Regions from separate parts of the Kribbella sp. NPDC051770 genome, predicted to be linked through region 1. Evidence: riboswitches for the same ligand, from Rfam matches in the RefSeq annotation. Region 1 holds a riboswitch; each other region holds the start of a gene.
The links. A riboswitch is a leader RNA that binds a small molecule or an ion and turns the genes downstream of it on or off. The one in region 1 is predicted to bind cobalamin.
Positions count from the first base shown of each region.

Region 2: it holds a riboswitch for cobalamin, as region 1 does, so the genes downstream of both, AB0M01_RS11405 (ABC transporter substrate-binding protein) here and AB0M01_RS33125 (ribonucleoside-diphosphate reductase subunit alpha) in region 1, are expected to answer to the same signal.
Region 3: it holds a riboswitch for cobalamin, as region 1 does, so the genes downstream of both, metE (5-methyltetrahydropteroyltriglutamate--homocysteine S-methyltransferase) here and AB0M01_RS33125 (ribonucleoside-diphosphate reductase subunit alpha) in region 1, are expected to answer to the same signal.

Region 1 covers NZ_JBFAYT010000013.1:105,187-109,383, forward strand. The annotation lists gene AB0M01_RS33115 (class I SAM-dependent methyltransferase) at 1-474, opposite strand, end outside; gene AB0M01_RS33120 (DinB family protein) at 794-1,375, shown strand; cobalamin riboswitch at 1,434-1,591, shown strand; gene AB0M01_RS33125 (ribonucleoside-diphosphate reductase subunit alpha) at 1,722-4,197, shown strand, end outside.
Region 2 covers NZ_JBFAYT010000002.1:994,377-998,573, forward strand. The annotation lists gene AB0M01_RS11395 (iron chelate uptake ABC transporter family permease subunit) at 1-572, opposite strand, end outside; gene AB0M01_RS11400 (iron chelate uptake ABC transporter family permease subunit) at 569-1,576, opposite strand; gene AB0M01_RS11405 (ABC transporter substrate-binding protein) at 1,573-2,601, opposite strand; cobalamin riboswitch at 2,625-2,814, opposite strand; gene AB0M01_RS11410 (hypothetical protein) at 2,852-3,832, opposite strand; gene AB0M01_RS11415 (trypsin-like serine protease) at 4,001-4,197, shown strand, end outside.
Region 3 covers NZ_JBFAYT010000008.1:103,507-107,703, forward strand. The annotation lists gene metE (5-methyltetrahydropteroyltriglutamate--homocysteine S-methyltransferase) at 1-2,188, opposite strand, end outside; cobalamin riboswitch at 2,306-2,521, opposite strand; gene AB0M01_RS25570 (potassium transporter Kup) at 2,609-4,197, shown strand, end outside.

The DNA.
Region 1 (4,197 bases):
GCAGAGGGCGCCCTTGCCGGTGTAGACGACATCGAACCGGCGACCGCCGAAGGCCTCCTCCGCGTCGTACACGTTGGACTGCACGTACTCGATGCCGACGCCGGCCTCGCGCGCGAGCCGCCGGGCCGCGTCGAGCGACCGCCCGGACAGGTCGAGCCCGAACGTCTTCGCGCCCCGGCGGGCGAACGCGATCGTCTCGGTCCCCAGGTGACACTGCAGGTGCACGACGTCGCGGCCGTTGAGCTCGCCCAGGTCGGCCCACTCATAGTCGGCGAACCAGAAGTCGGCCGGGCGCTCGTAGAACGCGCTCGCCGCGTGCAGTGGTGCTCGCGCGTCCCAGTCGGCCTCGTTGGCCGCCACCTGCGCCAGCTCGTCCGCGTTCAGCCCCACGGGCTTCTCCTTCTGTCGCCTGACCCGGTCGTCGTTCTCCCAGTCTCTCCAGGCCCAGGTCCAGACGTCCCCACTGAGGCTCACCTTCGCCGTCCTGACGTCACGAGCTGCCCCCTCGGCACCTTGTCCGCGCAGCGGCCGCGCCCCCGGACCGTCCCGAGAGCGTTCCCCCAGCCCTGCTCACCCAGCGTGACTCTACTCCTGTCGGACACGCTGAGTAGTCACGAACCGGTCTCACTCCGCACCATCTCCCCGAACACTTTGCAATAGCAGTCGACGACCATCAGCGCCAGCACCGACACGCTGTGCTGATTGACTTCGTGACCTCTCCTCGACCACAATTCGAACACATGTTCGAAGCAAGGACAAACCGCGGGGACTTCGGGGAGCGTGAGGATCTGTGATGCCGGAACCGTTCGACTGGGACATCCTGGAACGACCGTCGGCGATGGCGATGGTGCGCGGCCAGCTCGGTTTCAGCTGGATGGTGCTGGCCGCGCGACTGGCGGCACTGACCGACGACGAGTACTTCTGGCGACCGAGCGCGGAGGCCCTCACCGTCGTCCGCCGCCGGTACGCCGGCCGCTACCGCGCGCTCGGCTCCGGCGAGTGGGTCGCCCAGTGGCCGAACGAGCCGAACCACCGCGGCCCGCGCACGATCGCCTGGCTGATCGCGCACCTGACCGAGACCTTCTTCGAGCGCTGGGAGTGGACCTTCGGCGAGAAGCTCCAGGGCCGCACCGACATCACCCTGCACGGCAACGCCCGGGACGCGGTCGCCTGGCTGACCCACTGGGTGAACGCCTGGCAGGAGTCGATCGCCGGTCTGGAGGAGGACCAGGTGATGACGGTCGGCCTCAGCCAGGCCTCCGAGCTGGATGCCTCAGAGCCCTTCGGTCACGTCGTACTGCGGCTCAACCGCGAGCTGATTCACCACGGCTCGGAGATCATGACGCTTCAGGACCTGCATGCACTGGCCGCCTGAAACCACTAGATGTGCGCCACCCGGCGCGTCGAAGCACAACATGTCGGGGTCTACCGCTAGTGTTCTGCGTGCTGGTGGTTCTGCCCGGGCGACGCGACGTTGCGCGGCCGGGCGGAGGCAACAGGGGAATCCGGTGCGAGTCCGGAGCTGCCCCGCAACGGTGAGCGGACAGGTCGTCCGCGAGTCCGAGTACCTGCCACCGGTACGCGTACCGCCGGTACGCGTCGGTCCGAGACCTCGTGGGTGGGTCGGTGGGCGTGCAGGCAGTCGTACTCGCCGTACTGCCGCTCGTCACGCGCTCTCCCGCAGGTCGTGGTCCTTCGGAACTCGCGTGGAGAGAGCGCCTGTGACCATCGTTTCGTCTTCGTCGCCGACCGCGGCGGGCCTCGCGCCCGGTGCTGCGGCGTCCCAGCTGACCGTCGTCCGCCGCGACGGCACCAGCACCACCTTCGACCCGACCAAGATCGCGGTCGCGATGAGCAAGGCCTTCCTGGCCGTCGAGGGCGCCGAGGCCGGCGCCAGCCACCGCGTCCGCGACCTCGTCACCGACCTGACCGACCGCGTCGTCACCGCGCTCACCACGCGCGGCGACGTCCGCCGCAGCGTCCAGGTCGAGGACATCCAGGACCAGGTCGAGCTCGCCCTGATGCGCGCCGGCGAGCACCAGGTCGCCCGCGCCTACGTGCTGTACCGCGAGGAGCGCACCAAAGCGCGCACGCCTGCCGACGCGGCCGGTGCCGCCGAGACCCCGGTCATCACTGTCCGTGGCATCGACGGTGACACTGCGCCACTGGACGTCGCCCGCCTCCGGCTGGTGATCGCCGAGGCGGCCGCCGGGCTGGACGCGGTCGACCCCGAGCAGATCCTGAACGAGACGCTCGGCTCCTGCTACGACGGCATCGCCCAGCACGAGGTCGAGCTGGCCCTGGTGATGGCCGCCCGGTCGTACGTCGAGACCGAGCCGCAGTACAGCCAGGCCGCGGCCCGGCTGCTGCTCGACCAGATCCGCCGCGAGACGCTCGGCCGCGTGCACGGCGAGCCCCGGCAGGCCAGCCAGGCCGACATGAGCACGGCGTACGCCGAGTACTTCCCGCGCTACATCGCGACCGGGATCGACGCCGGGCTGCTCGACCCCGAGCTGGCCACGTTCGACCTGGAGCGGCTGGCCGCGGCGATCCGGCCCGAGCGCGACCTGGACTTCGCGTTCCTCGGCCTGCAGACCCTCTACGACCGGTACCTGCTGCACATCGACAAGGTCCGCTTCGAGCTGCCGCAGGCGTTCTACCTGCGGGTCGCGATGGGTATGGCACTCAAGGAGGACGACCGGGAGGCCCGGGCGCTGCAGTTCTACGAGCTGCTCAGCTCGTTCCGCTTCATGTCCTCGACGCCGACCCTGTTCAACTCCGGCACCACCCGGCCGCAGCTGTCGTCCTGCTTCCTGACCACGGTCGACGACGACCTGTCCGGCATCTTCGCCGGCATCCGCAACAACGCGCTGCTCGCGAAGTACTCCGGCGGCCTGGGCAACGACTGGACCCCGGTCCGCGGCATCGGCGCCAAGATCCGCGGCACCAACGGCGAGTCCCAGGGCGTCGTCCCGTTCCTGAAGATCGCCAACGACACGGCGGTCGCGGTCAACCAGGGCGGTAAGCGCAAGGGTGCGGTCTGCGCGTACCTCGAGACCTGGCACATGGACATCGAGGAGTTCCTCGACCTGCGCAAGAACACCGGTGACGAGCGCCGCCGTACCCACGACATGAACACCGCGAACTGGGTACCCGACCTGTTCCTGCAGCGGGTCGAGGCCGGCGGCGACTGGACGCTGTTCTCGCCCGACGAGGTGCCGGACCTGCACGACCTGTACGGCGCGGCCTTCGCCACGGCGTACGAGGCCTACGAGGCCGCCGCCGATCGCGGCGAGATCCGGGTCTTCCGCCGGGTCAAGGCCGTCGACCTGTGGCGCCGGATGCTGACCGTGCTGTTCGAGACCGGGCACCCGTGGATCACCTTCAAGGACGCCTGCAACCTGCGCTCCCCGCAGCAGCACGACGGCGTCGTGCACTCGTCGAACCTGTGCACCGAGATCACCCTGAACACGACCGTCGACGAGACCGCCGTCTGCAACCTCGGCTCGGTCAACCTGGTCGCCCACCTGACCGACACCGGTCTGGACGCCGAACTGCTCCGCGACACGGTGAAGACCGCGGTCCGGATGCTCGACAACGTGATCGACGTCAACTTCTACACGACGCCGGAGTCCGAGCGCGCGAACCAGCGGCACCGCCCGGTCGGACTCGGCCTGATGGGCTTCGCCGACGCGCTGTTCGCGCTCCGCATCCCGTACTCCTCGGACGCCGCGGTCGAGTTCGCCGACGTCTCGATGGAGGCGATCAGCTACCACGCGATCGAGGCGTCGACAGATCTGGCCGCCGAGCGCGGGACGTACCAGACGTACGCCGGTTCGCTGTGGAGCCAGGGTGTGCTGCCGATCGACTCGCTCGAGCTGCTGCGCTCGGCCCGGCAGGGCGACCTGCAGGTCGACACCGGGCGGACGCTCGACTGGGAGGCGCTGCGCGCGAAGGTGCTGAAGGACGGCATGCGCAACTCCAACGTGCTGGCGATCGCGCCGACCGCGACGATCTCCAACATCTGTGGGGTCAGCCAGTCGATCGAGCCGACGTACAGCAACCTGTTCGTGAAGTCGAACATGTCCGGTGAGTTCACCGTCGCCAACCCGTACCTGGTCGCCGACCTGAAGGCGCGCGGGCTGTGGGACCAGGTGATGGTCTCCGACCTCAAGTACCACGACGGCGTACTGGCGC
Region 2 (4,197 bases), on a different contig from region 1:
ATCAGCGCGCTCTTCGCGGTGTAGATGTCGGCCAGCGTCAACAGGTACGCCGTGAGCGAGCCGATGATCGCGGTGACGCCGATCCCGACCAGCACCAGCCGATAGCCGGCGACGCCGCGCTTGAAGGCGAACAGGTAGATGGTGATTGCCGTCAGCAACGACCCGCCGAGGGCGCCGGCCGGCAGCCAGAACGGGCTCGCGCCGATGATCGTGATCACCACGACGGCCGCGAGGGCGGCTCCGGCGTTGATCCCGATCAGGTCGGGGCTGACCAGCGGGTTGCGGGCCAGGCGCTGGAAGATCGCGCCGGACACGGCGAACGCGAACCCGACGCCGAGACCGACCAGGACGCGCGGGAGGCGGTTGTCGACGACGATGTCGGTGAGGATCAGGGAACCGTTGCCGGCCAGGGTGTTGAGGACCTGGGCGAGCGGGATCTCGTAGTCGCCGATCGTCAGCGAGTAGGCGCCGACGGCAACGGCAGTGAGCAGCCCGGCGATGGTGACGAGCACGCTGCCGAGGTCGATCCGGCCGGAGACCGGCCCCACCCGGTACGCCGCCGTGCGCTTCACAGCTCCGCCAGGCGTTGGCGGCGTACGAGGGCGATGAAGAGCGGCGCTCCGACCAGGGCGGTGATGATGCCGACCTGGAGTTCGTCGGGGCGGACGACCAAGCGGCCGAGCACGTCGGCGAGCAGCAGCAGCGTCGGGGCGAGGACGAGCGAGTACGGCAGGATCCAGCGGTAGTCCGCGCCGACGAGAGCTCGCGCGACGTGCGGTACGGCGAGCCCGACGAACCCGATCGGGCCGGCCATCGCGGTCGCCGTACCGGCCAGGAGCATGATCGCCAGACCGGCGAGGATGCGCACCACAGCGACCCGCGTGCCGAGCGTCGTCGCCAGCTCCTCCCCCAGCGCGAGCTGGTTGAGCGACCGCCCCAGCACCAGCGACAGAACGATGCCGACGGCAATGAATGGCAGCGCCTGCCCGACGATCGGGCCGGTCGCCATCGTGAGCGAACCGACCACCCAGAAGCGGAACTCGTTCAGCGTCGAGAGATCGAGCAGCGTTGCCGCCGAGGTGACGGACCCGAGCATCGCGGACAACGCGGCACCGGCCAGCGCGAGCTTGACCGGCGTCGCCCCACCGCGACCGAGCGTGCCGACGACGTAGACCACGACGGTCGCCACCAGCGCGCCGCCCATCGCGAACCACACGTACCCGGTCAGGCTCGTCACGCCGAAGACCCCGATCGCCCCGACGACCGCGACCGCGGCGCCTGCGTTCACGCCGAGGATCCCGGGGTCGGCGAGCGCGTTGCGCGTGACGCCCTGCATCAGGGCGCCGGCCATCCCGAGTGCCGCTCCCGCCATCAGGCCGGTCGCCGTACGGGGCAGCCGGAGGTACCGGATGACCCGATCGGTGTCCGAGCCGGTGAAGTCGGCGGCCGCGAGATAGACGTCCCGCGGCCCGAACCACTGGGTGCCGGCGAGCAGAGAGAGCAGAACAGCACCCAGCAGTACGACGAAGGCGATGGCGAGCCCACCGGCCTTCGTCAACCCACCACGGAGGATCACTTCACCAGGTCAGGATGGATGATCTTCGCGATCAGCTCCGTCGAGTTCGCCCCACGCACCCCAGCGGAATGATGCGCGAACAGCCACGGGATCACCCGCTTGTTCTTCACCGCCTTCAGATTCGCGAACGCGGGATTCTTCATCAGCTTGTCGACATCCGGCTGCCCCTGCGCCTCGGTCAGCGTCGCGTCGCAGCAGGCGCTGATCAGCACGTAGTCCGGGTCGGCCTTGATGAACTCCTCGACGCTGATCTTCACGTTCCGCTTCGCGGTCAGCCTGGCGAACGCGTTCACCCCACCGGCCTGCTTGATCAGCACCGTGCCGAAGTCCGGCCCGCCGGAGACCGTCATCCCGCCGCCTTCGAGCCCGGGCCGCACGATCGCGACCGTAGGCCGGTCGGCGTCCTTCACCGCGCTCTCGACCGCGGCGATCCGCCTCTGCTGGTCGGCGATCACCTGCTCGGCCTTGTCGCTCGCGCCGAACAGCTTGCCCAGGTCGTGCAGATCGGCGTACACGTTGGTCATCGAGACCGTCGACGGGTCGATCGCCTCGTCGCCCTTGCCGTCGGCGGTCGGGCAGAGCGGGCTGAAGATCCAGGTCTGGACGCCGAGGTCGGACAGCGACTTACGGCTGCCGAAGCTGCCGTCGCTCCCGGCGGCGTTGAAGATGTCGTTGAAGCCGGACAGCACGAAGTCCGGGTTCAGGCTGAGCAGCTCCTCGCGGCTCGGCATGTTCTTGTAGTACTTGCGATCCTTCTGTGCCGCGGCGTACTCGGGCAGCGGTTCGGAGTCCAGGAACGCGGTCCCGACCAGCCGGTCGGAGACGCCCAGCGCGTGCGCCAGCTCGATGGCCGGCTGGTACGCCGCGAAGATCCGCTGCGGCGGGCCGTCGACGGTGACGTCGAGCCCGCAGTTCTTGACGGTCGTCGCGCTCGCGCTCGGACCTTCGCTCGCGCCGGCGCTTCCGCAGCCGGCGACCAGGGACAGGAAAACGGCAGCAAGCACTGCCTTGGGTACGACGGCCATGGCGACCGTTCCTCCAACACCTCGTGGACGGGACGCGTCGTGGCCGGTCTCCTGGCTGACGGGACGACCGCATCCGCCGCGCTGACCTTCCCAGCCCCTCCGGGCCAGTGGTCTCACACCAGGTGAACGCGCGACGGACAATCCCGATCACAGTGGCGAGGGCCGCGCCGGTACCGCACCGGCTTCCCGAACACCACGACGGCCACACGGTAACCCACGCTGCGACCGGGTCGCAGCTCCAGGTCCACCGTCAGCGCGTGTAGAGCGGCGAGATCGCCAGCGCGAAGGCCACCATGTCGTCGGTCTTCACCTTGTTCCCGGGGACCGGCACCAGGTCGGCGATCTTGTCCGTGCCGACCCGGATCGTGCCCCGCCCGGTCGCGGTGTCGACGTACCCCTCGTCGCCGAGCGGCACCGACTGCGAGGTCGGTGCCTTGCGCACCGACGCCATCGCAGCCACCGCGTCCGGGACCCGGCGGGCGGTCGCGTAGACGGCGGCGCTCGGGTTGATCCAGCCGCAGACGATGTCGCCCGCCGCCGTCGTGCTGTCCCGGCGCGCCATCGCGGTGGCCCCCAGCACCTTCTCGGCCGCCTTCGTCCCCCGCTCGCACTCCTCGCGGGCGATCAGCAGCGCGGTCTCCGGCAGCCCGGCCGCCTGCCGCGCGGCCTCCTGCGCCAGTACGACGTACTTGGTCGGCGTCGCCGCCGGTCCCTCGACCTTGAACAACCGGTTCCCGAGCAGGAACACCGCGAGCTTGCTCGTCCCGAACCCGCCCTGCCCGACCGCGATCGGCCGCGCCGGCTCGCCCTTGGTCGCCGCGTACGCCGCCTGCGCCGCGGCCAGGTCCGACTTCGTCGCCGTCAGCACCGACACGCCCAGCCGCAGCGCCGGGCCGCTCGGGGCAGCACTCAACGCGAGCTGACAGATGTCGTAGCTCGGCAGCCCGATCTCCGCCGGCACCGCCTTCGGCTCGATCGTCACCACCGGTACCGCCAGCGTGGCCTGAACCAGCGCCTGGTCCATCCGCACGCACAACGTGTCCGCGACCTTCGCCGTCGGCGGCACGCCCGGCGTCTCCGAGGGAGTCTCCGAAGGCGTCTCGGTCGGCGTCGTACTCACCGAAACCAGCGGCGGCACGTCCGGCGCCGTCTCGTTGGACCCACCACCGCAAGCAGTCAGCACCAACAGACCGGCAACGGCGGCGATCGAAGTCACTGGGCGGGTACGCATGGTGACCCCGACTCTAGCCGAGCCCACCCGGCGACACCCTTTCGATCAGGGCGAGATCGACGTCGCCGCCGGGCATTCGGCACCGGCCGAAACTCCTTCTGGCCGGTCGGGCGGCCGTCCCATACTCGTCCGCAAATCAGGGGTGCGAACGATCGTCGGAGGGGACGCATGGTGCGGAGAGTTCTGGTCGCGTTGCTGGTGGGGGTGATCGGCGCCGCGGCGTCGGTGGTTCCGGCGCAGGCGATCTCAGGTGGTGGCCCGGTGAACCCGAGCTGGGTCGGGTTCCTGGTCAAGATCGACATCGGGGGCGACCACCCGCGGGCCTGTACGGGCGCGCTGGTCGACCGGCAGTGGGTGGTGACGGC
Region 3 (4,197 bases), on a different contig from region 1:
CGGCCGGGATCGCGGCCAGCCCCTTCCGCAGCAGCGACACGACCTCCGGCGTACCGGGCACCCGCGGCGAGTGGATGTCGTACACGCCCGGACCGACCCCGCGCGGGTAGCCGGCGTCGCCGAGCTCGTGCGCGACCTGCATGTGCGAGCGGGCCGCCTCCAGGCTGGCGACGTCGGCTTCCATCTCGTCCAGCGCGTTCAGGATGTCGCCGAACTCCACGTAACACATGTGCGTGTGGATCTGCGTGTCCGCCCGTACGCCGCTCGTCGTCAGCCGGAACGCCTCCGTGCCCCATGCCAGGTACGCCGCCCGGTCGGCCTGCCGCAGCGGCAGCGTCTCGCGCAGCGCCGGCTCGTCGACCTGGATCACCGCGGCACCGGCCGCCTCCAAGTCGTTGACCTCGTCCCGCAGCGCCAGCGCGACCTGCCGTGCGGTCTCGCTGCGCGGCTGGTCGTCGCGGACGAACGACCAGGCGAGCATCGTCACCGGTCCGGTGAGCATGCCCTTGACCGGCCGCTCGGTCTGCAGCTGCGCGTACGCCCACCAGCGGACCGTCATCGGCTCGGGCCGGGAGATGTCGCCGACGAGCACCGGCGGCCGCACGTACCGGGTGCCGTAGGACTGGACCCAGCCGTGCTGTGTGGCCAGGTACCCGTCGAGCTGCTCGGCGAAGTACTGGACCATGTCGTTGCGCTCGGGCTCGCCGTGCACGAGCACGTCCAGGCCGGCCTTCTCCTGGAACGCGAGCACCTCCTGGATCTCGGCGCTGATCCGCTCGTCGTACTGGGTCGCGTCGATCCGCCCGGCCCGCAGGTCGGCGCGGGCCGTCCGCAGCTCGGTGGTCTGCGGGAACGACCCGACGGTCGTGGTCGGCAGCAGCGGCAGCCCGAGTCGGGCCTGCTGGGCGGCGCTGCGTTCGGCGTACGGCGTCGCCCGCTTGCTGTCGGCCGCGGTGATCCCGGCGACCCGCGCGCGGACGGACGGGTTGTTGGTCAGCGCGGACGCACGCCGCGACTCGAGCGCGGCCTGGTTCGCCGCGAGCTGGTCGGCGATCGCCTCGGCGCCCTCGCTGTAGCCGAGCGTCAGCGTGGCGATCTCTGCGGACTTCTGGCGCGCGAAGGCCAGCCAGCTCGCGACTTCCGGCGCGATCCCGTCCTCGGCGCTCACGTCGTACGGGACGTGCAGGAGCGAGCAGGACGCGCCGACGTCGACCTGACCGGCCAGCGTGCGCAGCCGGTTCAGGGTGGCCAGCGACTTGGTCAGGTCGTTGATCCAGATGTTGCGGCCGTTGACGACGCCCGCGACGAGCCGCTTCGAGCGCACCTCGGAGGCGGCGACCAGGTCGTCGAGGTTGCCCTCGGCGGGACCGGTGAAGTCGATCGCGAGCCCCTCGACCGGCGACTTGGCCAGCACCGGCAGCGCCTTGCCGAGCCGGTCGAAGTACGACGCGACGAGCAGCCGCGGCCGGTCGGTCAGCTCACCCAGTACGGCGTACGCACGCGCGGTCAGGTCGAGCTCGTCGGCCGAGCGGTCCTGGACCAGCGCCGGCTCGTCCAGCTGCACCCAGCCCGCGCCGGCCGCGCGGAGGTCGGCGAGCACCTCGGCGTACACGGGGAGGAGCTTGTCGAGCAGCGACAACGGCTCGAAGTGCTCGTCGACGCCCGGCGCCGGCTTGGCGAGCAGCAGGTAGGTGATCGGGCCGACGAGGACCGGGCGGGCGGTCAGGCCGAGCGCGATCGCCTCACGCAGCTCGCCGACCTGCTTGCTGGTGTCGGCGGCGAACGTGGTGTCCGGGCCGAGCTCGGGGACCAGGTAGTGGTAGTTGGTGTCGAACCACTTCGTCATCTCCAGCGGCGCGACCTCCTGGGTACCGCGGGCCATCGCGAAGTAGCCGTCCAGCGGGTCCGCCGCGACGGCCGCGCGGTGCCGCTCGGGGATCGCGCCGAGCAGGACCGACGTGTCCAGCACATGGTCGTAGTACGAGAAGTCGCCGGTCGGGACCTCGTCGATGCCGTCGGCAGCGAGCTGCTGCCAGTTGGCCTTGCGCAGGTCGGCGGCGGTCTGGCGGAGGGCGCCGGCGCTGACCGTGCCCTTCCAGTAGCCCTCGATCGCCTTCTTCAGCTCCCGGTTCGGGCCTTGACGCGGGTAGCCGGACACGGTGGACCGTGCTGCGGACTGGGTGTTCAAGTGTCTCTCCTTGGCGAGGCAGTCTCGAAGACCCCGGACCCGGGAGAACGACGGGCAGGCGCGACGGATCGCGCACGGCCGACCTTCCCACGAGGTCACGCGGTCACCGCCGGACGACGACGTCCGGCGGGCAGGGGCAGGTCTTCGGACTCGCGGGCACGCCTGGTCCCAGGCACCTACTGGCCGTCGCTTCCCAGACCGGTCCTCCGGTCCAGTGCTGATGACGGCGGTCGTTCCCACTCACCGCTGCGGGGCAGTCCCGGATTTCCACCGGGTTCCCTCTTACGACGACCCGACTGGCGACCGGGCCGAACCACTGCGGTTCCACTTTCTCACAGAACTCTCACAGCCTGGGGAGAGTGTGACCGGTCAGCCAGCCGGCTCGGGGTGGTTCAATGCGCGCGTGAACAGGCTGACGCGATGAGCGCCGACCACGCGGACGGCCGCGTGCAGTCCCGGACCCTGCTGACCATCGGCGCGCTCGGTGTCGTCTTCGGCGACATCGGGACCAGTCCGATCTACACGATCCAGACCGTGTTCAACCCCGGTGACCCGCACCCGGTCCCGGTCTCGGCCGACAGCGTGTTCGGGATCGTGTCGCTGATCTTCTGGGCGGTCACGATCATCGTGACGATCAAGTACGTGCTGCTCGTGCTGCGCGCCGACAACCACGGCGAGGGCGGCATCCTGGCTCTGATCACGCTGATCCGCAGCCACGGGACCAACGGCACCCGGCGGACCAAGGTGATCCTGGCCGGTCTCGGCATCTTCGGCGCGTCGCTGTTCTTCGGCGACTCGATGATCACGCCGGCCATCTCGGTGCTGTCCGCGGTCGAGGGCCTGAAGGTCGTCGAGCCCGGTCTCGACTCGTACGTCGTACCGATCACCGCGACGATCATCGTCGTGCTGTTCACGCTGCAGCGCCTCGGCACCGGCCGGATCGGCCGCTCGTTCGGCGTCGTGATGGTGCTCTGGTTCGTCACCATCGGCGCGGCCGGGATCGGTGGCATCACTCGGCACCCGCAGATCCTGGAGGCGCTGTCGCCGACGTACGCGTTGGGCTTCCTGACCAACCACTTCGGGCACGCGTTCTTCGCGCTGGCCGCGGTCGTGCTCGCGATCACCGGCGCCGAGGCCCTGTACGCCGACCTCGGGCACTTCGGCCGCGCGCCGATCACCCGGGCCTGGCTGATCCTGGTCTTCCCGGCCTGCATCCTGAGCTACCTCGGCCAGGGCGCCCTGGTGCTGAAGGACCAGTCGTCGGTGAGCAGCCCGTTCTTCCTGCTGGTGCCGGACTGGGGACGGATCCCGCTGGTCCTGCTCGCCACCGCCGCGACCGTGATCGCCTCCCAGGCCGTGATCACCGGCGCGTTCTCGGTCGCCCGCCAGGCGGTCCAGCTCGGGTACCTGCCGCGGCTGCGGATCCTGCACACGTCCAGCAAGACGATCGGCCAGATCTACGTGCCGTGGATCAACTGGGCGCTGATGATCTCGGTGCTGACGCTGGTCTTCGCGTTCCAGACCTCGGCCGCGCTGGCGTTCGCGTTCGGCATGGCGGTCACCGCGACCGTGACGATCAACACCGTGCTGTTCTTCTACATCGTCCGCAAGCAGTGGGGTAAGCCGATGTGGGTGGTGATCGGCGGCGGCGCGGTCTTCCTGTCGATCGAGCTGCTGTTCCTCGCGGCGAACCTGACCAAGCTCGTGCACGGCGCCTGGCTGCCGCTGCTGATCGGCATCACGGTCTTCACGGTGCTCACCACCTGGCAGCGCGGGCGTGCGTTGGTCACCGCCCGCCGCGAACGCCAGGAAGGGTCACTGACGACCTTCGTCAACGAGCTGCACGACGCGCGGCCGCCGCTGCGGCGAGTGCCCGGTACGGCGGTCTTCCCGAACCGCGGCAAGGACACCGTGCCGCTGGCGATGCGCGCGAACGTCGAGCACAACCACATCCTGCACGAGAACGTGGTGATCCTGTCGATCGAGACCGAGCCGGTCCCGTCGGTGCC